3 regions of the Streptomyces sp. AM 2-1-1 genome follow, and region 3 is predicted to be linked to each of the others. Evidence: riboswitches for the same ligand, from Rfam matches in the RefSeq annotation. Region 3 holds a riboswitch; each other region holds the start of a gene.

Evidence for each region. A riboswitch is a leader RNA that binds a small molecule or an ion and turns the genes downstream of it on or off. The one in region 3 is predicted to bind cobalamin.
Region 1: another riboswitch for cobalamin. It lies ahead of PZB77_RS29555 (ABC transporter substrate-binding protein); the one in region 3 lies ahead of PZB77_RS25010 (cobalamin biosynthesis protein).
Region 2: another riboswitch for cobalamin. It lies ahead of PZB77_RS01285 (CbtB-domain containing protein); the one in region 3 lies ahead of PZB77_RS25010 (cobalamin biosynthesis protein).

The regions. Positions count from the first base shown of each region.
Region 1 is NZ_CP119147.1:6,840,474-6,842,697, forward strand. Features, by position in the region: gene PZB77_RS29550 (beta-ketoacyl-[acyl-carrier-protein] synthase family protein) at 1-929, shown strand, start outside; cobalamin riboswitch at 1,046-1,234, shown strand; gene PZB77_RS29555 (ABC transporter substrate-binding protein) at 1,296-2,224, shown strand, end outside.
Region 2 is NZ_CP119147.1:295,107-297,330, reverse strand. Features, by position in the region: gene PZB77_RS01295 (undecaprenyl/decaprenyl-phosphate alpha-N-acetylglucosaminyl 1-phosphate transferase) at 1-98, shown strand, start outside; gene PZB77_RS01290 (histidine phosphatase family protein) at 162-800, opposite strand; adenosylcobalamin (AdoCbl) riboswitch at 912-1,002, shown strand; gene PZB77_RS01285 (CbtB-domain containing protein) at 1,048-1,263, shown strand; gene PZB77_RS01280 (CbtA family protein) at 1,285-2,070, shown strand; gene PZB77_RS01275 (tetratricopeptide repeat protein) at 2,169-2,224, opposite strand, start outside.
Region 3 is NZ_CP119147.1:5,750,856-5,753,079, forward strand. Features, by position in the region: gene PZB77_RS25005 (cobyric acid synthase) at 1-139, opposite strand, end outside; gene PZB77_RS25010 (cobalamin biosynthesis protein) at 136-1,128, opposite strand; cobalamin riboswitch at 1,253-1,387, opposite strand; gene PZB77_RS25015 (hypothetical protein) at 1,549-1,779, opposite strand; gene PZB77_RS25020 (inorganic phosphate transporter) at 1,792-2,224, opposite strand, start outside.

The sequences.
Region 1 (2,224 bases), 1.1 Mb from region 3:
TCTCGGTCGTGGTGGGCACCAGCAGCGGGGGGTCGGCGGCCCTCTCCGAGCAGGCCGTGGTGCTGGACCGGCAGGGCGCCGAGGCGTCCTCACCGGCGGGCATCCTCCTCACCATCCCCAACATGCCGGCCGCCGAAATCGCGATCCAGCTCGGCGCCACCGGCCCCAGTCTGGCGCCGTGCACGGCCTGTTCCTCCGGGGTCACGGCCCTGTCGGTCGCCCGGGACATGCTGGTGAGCGGCCAGTGCGACATCGCCGTCGCCGGGGCCACCGAGTCGATCGTCTTCCCGGTGGCGATGACCGGCCTGGCCCGCTCCGGAGCCGCGGCCCTGCCCGACGGCGACCCGTCGCGGCTCTGCCGCCCGTTCGCCGAGGACCGCGCCGGCCTCGTCATGGGGGAGGGGGCCGCCATCATGGTGCTGGAGCGGGCCGAGGACGCGCTGGCCCGGGGAGCGGTACCCCGGGCCCTGATCGCCGGCACCGGGGCGACCACCGACGCCCACCACCCCACCAGTCCGCATCCCTCCGGCAAGGTGGCCGGAGCGGCTGTCGAAGCCGCCCTGCGGGATGCCGGCTGGTGCGCCGAGGACGTCGGCCACGTCAACGCGCACGGCACGGCGACCCCGCTCAACGACGCCACCGAGGCCGCCCTCATCGCCCGGGCCTACCCCCACCGGCCACCGGTCACCGCCCCCAAGGGGGTGCTCGGCCACTGCATGGGGGCGGCGGGTGCCATCGAGGCCGCGCTCACCGTGCTCACCCTCCAGCACCAACTCGTCCCGCCGATCGCCAACCTGGACGCCCCGGCGCCCGGGTTCGACATCGACTGCGTCACCAAAGCGCCCCGGCCCGTCCCCGTCCGCCGTGCCGTCAGCCACTCCTTCGGGTTCGGCGGCCACAACGCGGTGATCGCGTTACGTCTCCCCTGAGCGGTCGGAGCCGGAGGGAGCCGTCACACGATCACCGTCCGGGACCGCCCGGCCGCTCCGGTCCCGCGGGGCAGCCGTGCGGGACCGGAGCGGGGCCCGGAGCGCCCGGAAGGGCGTGATAGCTTCCCAGTGCCAGTCGTACTCCACACAGGGGTCAGGGAATCCGGTGCGAATCCGGAACTGACGCGCAGCGGTGAGGGGGACGGGCGGGGCCATGGCCACTGGGAGACCCACGGGTGTCCTGGGAAGGCGCCCCGTCCGCACGAACCCGAGTCCGAAGACCTGCTGGCGCCCTGCGCCCCGTACGGGACGCAGTACTCCGTACAACGGGCCCCGCGCATGGGCCCAGAGACGCCGAGGTACCTCGTGCCGCCCATGGCCCGTTCCGCCCGTTCCGCTGCCCTGCTGACGGCGGGAATCCTGCTGCTGACCGCCTGCGGGGGTGGCGCCGGCACACCGGGCGCCTCCCGCGCGTCCGCCGACTCCGGGGACGGCTATCCGGTGACGCTGCACAACTGCGGACGCACCGTCACCGTCGCCGCGGCCCCGCACCACGCCGTCTCCCTCAACCAGGGATCGACGGAGATCCTGCTCTCCCTCGGCCTCGCCGACCGGCTCGCCGCCACCGCCACCTGGACCGATCCCGTCATGAAGGGCCTGGAGAAGGCCAACGCCGGGGTGCCGAGGCTCTCCGACAACGCCCCCTCCTCGGAGAAGGTGCTGGAGCGGGAACCCGACTTCGTCAGCGCCTCGTTCGAGTCCACACTCGGCAAGGGCGGGGTCGCCCCCCGGGAGCAGTTCGAGGACCTGGGCGTCCCCACGTACGTCTCGCCCGCCGACTGCACCGGCAAGGACAACAGCGGCGACGGCGACGGAGCCCGCTCCGCCTCCCTCACGCTGGACAGCGTCTACACCGAGATACGCGACCTGGCCGCGGTGTTCGGTGTCCGGGAGCGCGGGGAGGCGCTCGTCGCCGGTCTCCGGGACCGGGTGACGAAGGCGACGGCGGGCATCGACGCCTCCGGCACCACGCTGCTCTACTGGTTCGCCAACTCCCAGGCCCCCTACATGGCGGGCTGCTGCGGGGCGCCCGGCATCATCACCACCGCACTCGGCGCGGAGAACGTCTTCGACGACACCCACGAGGAGTGGCCCCAGATCAACTGGGAGACCGTCGCGGACCGTGACCCGGACGTCCTCGTCATCGGCGACCTCACCCGCGATGCGCAGACCGCCGAGAGCGCCGGGAAGAAGATCGCGTTCCTGGAGTCCAACCCGGCCACCAGGAACATGGA
Region 2 (2,224 bases), 5.5 Mb from region 3:
CTGCGACGCCCTCGCGGGCATCCACCGCACCGCAGATCGCCGCGACCAGGAAGTCGTCCGAGGGGCGCCCCTCTGACCTGGCCGGCGACCGGCGCTGAACCTTCTCGCACCGGCTGCTCCGACCGCTCTCCGGAGGGAGGCTCGGGCAGGGCCGGTCCGTCCTACGCGCGGGCCGCCGCGCCGCCGGAGCCCGGGAGCGGGGCGCCCAGCGTCAGGTTCCACCGGCCCGCCCGCCCGGTGAGGGCGACGAGGGAGAGGGGCGCCACGTCGAGGCGCCAGAACGCCGCCGGGGGAAGGGCCACCGCGTGTACGACCGCCGCGCGGACGACGGCGGGTTCCGCGACCACCAGGACCCGCCCGTCCCCCTCACTCGCGCCGTCCGCCCCGGCGAGCGAGTCCAGCCAGCCGCCCACGCGTCCGAGCAGGCCGTGCAGGGACTCGCCCCCGTGCGGCGCCGCCGCGGGATCACCGAGCCAGGCCGCGACGCCCTCCGGTTCGCCGGCGGACACCTCCGCCAGCCTCCGCCCCCGCCACCGCCCCATGTCCCAGTCGTGCAGGACCGGTTCGGGGACGGGCCTCACTCCGAGCGCCCGCGCCGTACGCAGACAGCGTTGCGAGGGACCCGACAGGTGGCGCCCGGCGTCCGGGACCGCCGAAGCGGCGGCACGGGCACGGCGCTCGCCCGCGGGATCGATCGGACGTGCACCGTCCCCGGCCTCGCCGTCGTCGGCGCCCGCGAACCTCGCCTCGCGCAGCGCCGGCCCCGGAGCCGGTGAGAGGAACGTCACCCGCAGCGTCATTCCGTCCATTTCCTCTCGCTCAACGCCCATTCCCCATGGGTACGTTGGGGATCGACCGGCACATCGCACCATGGCGGCCCCCGAACACAGGCGCTATGGTCTGACCAGCATGACGACGGAGCACGGAAGTCCGGTGAGAATCCGGCACGGTCGCGCCACTGTGAACCCGTAACCGCGGGAAGTCAGACCCAGCACCGTCGTCTCAGGCACCACGATCGGGACGCGTGTTCCCCCAGGAGGTTCTGCCATGGCACATACTGCCGCACCCGCAACCGGCGTACCCGCCGTCACCCCCCTCTCGCTGAAGGCGATCGCCCCGTGGGCCGTCTTCTTCGGCGTTCTCATGCTCGTCCTGCTGTACTTCGTCGGCGCCGAGCAGGGAGCTACCTCGCTCATCTCCGGCGAGGCCGTGCACGAGTGGCTCCACGACGGCCGTCACCTCCTCGGCTTCCCCTGCCACTAGGACACGGGGAAACCGAACTCCATGAACTCCCTATCCGTTCGAGCGCTCCTGCTCCGCGGCATGCTCGCGGGCCTTGTCGCGGGCGCCGCGGCGCTCCTCGTCGCCTACTTCCTCGGTGAGTCGCGCGTGGACGCGGCCATCGCCCTGGAGGAGGCCCACAGCCACGTTCACAGCCACGACCACCACGGCGGTGAGGAGTTGGTCAGCCGCACGATGCAGGCCACCGGCGGTCTCGCCACCGGCATCCTCGTCTTCGGCGTCGCCGTCGGCGGCATCGCGGCACTCGTCTTCTGCTATGCCCTCGGCCGCATCGGCGCCTTCGGCCCCCGGGCCACCGCGGCCCTGGTCGCGGGGGCGGCGCTGCTCTCCGTGTACGTCGTACCGTTCCTCAAATATCCGGCCAACCCGCCGGCCGTGGGCGACCCGGACACCATCGGGCAACGTACCGGCCTGTTCTTCCTCATGGTGGTGCTCAGCGTGCTGCTCGCCGTCGCCGCCGTGATCGGCGGGAGGAGGCTCGCACCGCGCCTCGGCAACTGGAACGCGACGATCGCCGCGTCCGCCGGATACGTCGTGCTGATCGGGCTCGCCTATGTGTTCCTGCCGTCGTTCGACGAGGTGGGCGCGGACTTCCCGGCGAGCCTGCTCTGGGAGTTCCGGCTCTCCACCCTCGCCGTCCAGGCCACCCTCTGGGTGAGCTTCGGGCTGGTCTTCGGCGCCCTCACCGAACGGCTCCTCCTCCCCTCGCGGGAACGGGGCGCGGCCACCCGGGAGAGTGCTCCCCGGCCCGCCGGGGTGGTCGGCTGACGTGTGCGTGTGCGGCCGGAGAAGTCCTCTCCGGCCGCACACGTCCCGCACGCCGCGACGGTACCTGCCGACGGTTCACTCCCCGACAGGCCCGGCCGTCAGTCGTCGGCGCCGGGGAAATCGCCGTTCAGCGCGGCGGCCATCCGCAGGTGCG
Region 3 (2,224 bases):
CCTTGAACGGGGCGACCCTCACCCCCTGGCGCACCAGCCACCGGCAGATCCCCGCCGTGACGACGCTCTTCCCGGCGTCCGAGGTGGTGCCCGCGACGAGCAGGCCGCCGCCCCGCCGTGTGCCGGTGCCGCCGCTCATGCCCGTCCCCGTTCCGTGCTCGCTCGTCCCGCCGGTCGCCCGGCCACCAGTCGCTCCGCGGCCAGCCGTCCGGCGGCGCAGACCACCAGGGCCAGCACACCGACCCGGCGCGACAGCCGTACCGCCCGTTCGATGTCGCCCCTCTCCACGCTCACGTCCCGTCCCCCCGCGCCGTTCAGCACCGGCCGGTGCTCGACCCGCCCGCCGTACGCGAGCGTCCCGCCCAGCCGTACGCCGAGCGCCCCGGCGAACGCGGCCTCCACCGGGCCCGCGTTCGGGCTCGGGTGGCGGCCGGCGTCGGCGCGCCAGGCCCGGACCGCCTGCGCCGGCCGCCCGCCGGCGGCCACCGCGAGGGCGGCGGTGAGCCGGGCACCCGGCCAGCCCGCGACGTCGTCCAGCCGGGCCGAGGCCCAGCCGAAACGGCGGTGGCGCGGCGAGCGGTGACCGACCATCGCGTCGAGCGTGTTCACCGCGCGGAAGCCGGCCAGCCCGGGGACCCCGGCCAGCGCACCCCACACCAGGGCGCCGACGACGGCGTCCGAGGTGTTCTCCGCGACGGACTCCACGACGGCACGGGCGATCCCCGGACCGTCGAGCGCCTGCGGATCGCGGCCGCACAGATGCGGCAGTCGCTTCCGGGCCGCCTCGACGTCCCCGGCGTCGAGCGCCGCGCCGATGGACCTGGCCTCGCGCCCCAGCGACGTACCGCCGACGACGGACCAGGTGACGGCGGCCGTCAGCGCGACGGCAGCGCCGGGAGTGCGGCGTACGGCACGGGCCGCGAGCGCGGCCGCCCCCACGGCGGCCCCGGCGCACACCAGGGTGTGCAACGCGCCCCGGCCCCGGTGGTCGCGCCACAGACGCCGCTCCACGGCGGCGGCGGCCCGGCCGAAGCCAGCGACCGGATGGCCCCGCCGGGGGTCGCCCAGCAGCCGGTCGGCGACCAGCCCCGCTGTGGCCCCGTACGCGAAGACGCGGGCTCCACGCACCGCTCAGCCCGCCGTGCGACGCAGGGTCCCCAGGGGGGTCGGCAGAGGGTCGGGCGCACGGCGGCCGGGCATGGCGTGTGTCCTCACTCAGGGTCCGCGCCCTGGTTCGACGAAACGGCGACGAGAGTGTCCTGGCTCCCGGAACGGCGGCGTTCCCTCGCCGGTCCGCGGGTCCGCGCTGCGGACCGTGACCAGGCTCTGGGGCGCCGCCTCCCGGTGACAGTGGCGGGACCGCGCCGGATTCGCACCGGCTTCCTCTGCTGTCGCCGAAATGGCTCCGGCAGTCCACCACGCAGCGCGAAGGCCAGTCAACTCGCCGTTGACCTGCGGGGCCGCAGTGTGCGCGGACACACATCGGGCCGGACACACGGGGTGTCCGGCCCGACGAGCGGAAAAGGGGGTGCCCCCGGGGGGAGCGGGTCAGGCGACGATCAGGTAGATGCCGTACACGACCGCCGCCGCGCACAGCGCGAAGGAGGCGTACGCGCCGGTGCGCACCAGTGCGGAGGCCGAGCCGGAGACACTGCCGCGGAGTTCGCCGGCCCGCTTGGCGAGGCCGACGACGCCGAGGCTGAAGAAGCCGACCAGCGCCACGGTGACCACGAGGCTGACACCGAAAACGGTGGCGAGTGCTGCCCAGTCGATTTTCATGGGGGCGAGTCCTTACACCGCTGCCGGACGGGCCGGGTCGGTGGTCGCGGGGAGGGGGGTCGGGAGCGGCGAGGGGATGGTGGCGGTGAGACCGGTGACCGGGAGACCGGCGGCCGGCACCGCGGCGGGCGGCGGGGAGACGGCGACGACGGCCGCGGCGACGACGTCCGCGGGCTCATGCTCCGCCCCGGCGATGTCCGCGTGGCCGACCGGCCGGCGCCGCGACAGCTGCCAGATGACCCCGGACCCCGCCACGAGCAGCACGGCGACCAGCACGATGCCCCAGGTGCCCTGCCGGGTCAGGAACTCGGCGCCCGCGCCGACCAGGCCCGCCGCCGGGAGCGTCAGGCCCCAGGCGACGAACATCCGGGTCGCGGTGGACCACTTGACCGTCCCGCCCTTGCGGCCGAGCCCGGCCCCCATCACCGCGCCGGAGCACGACTGC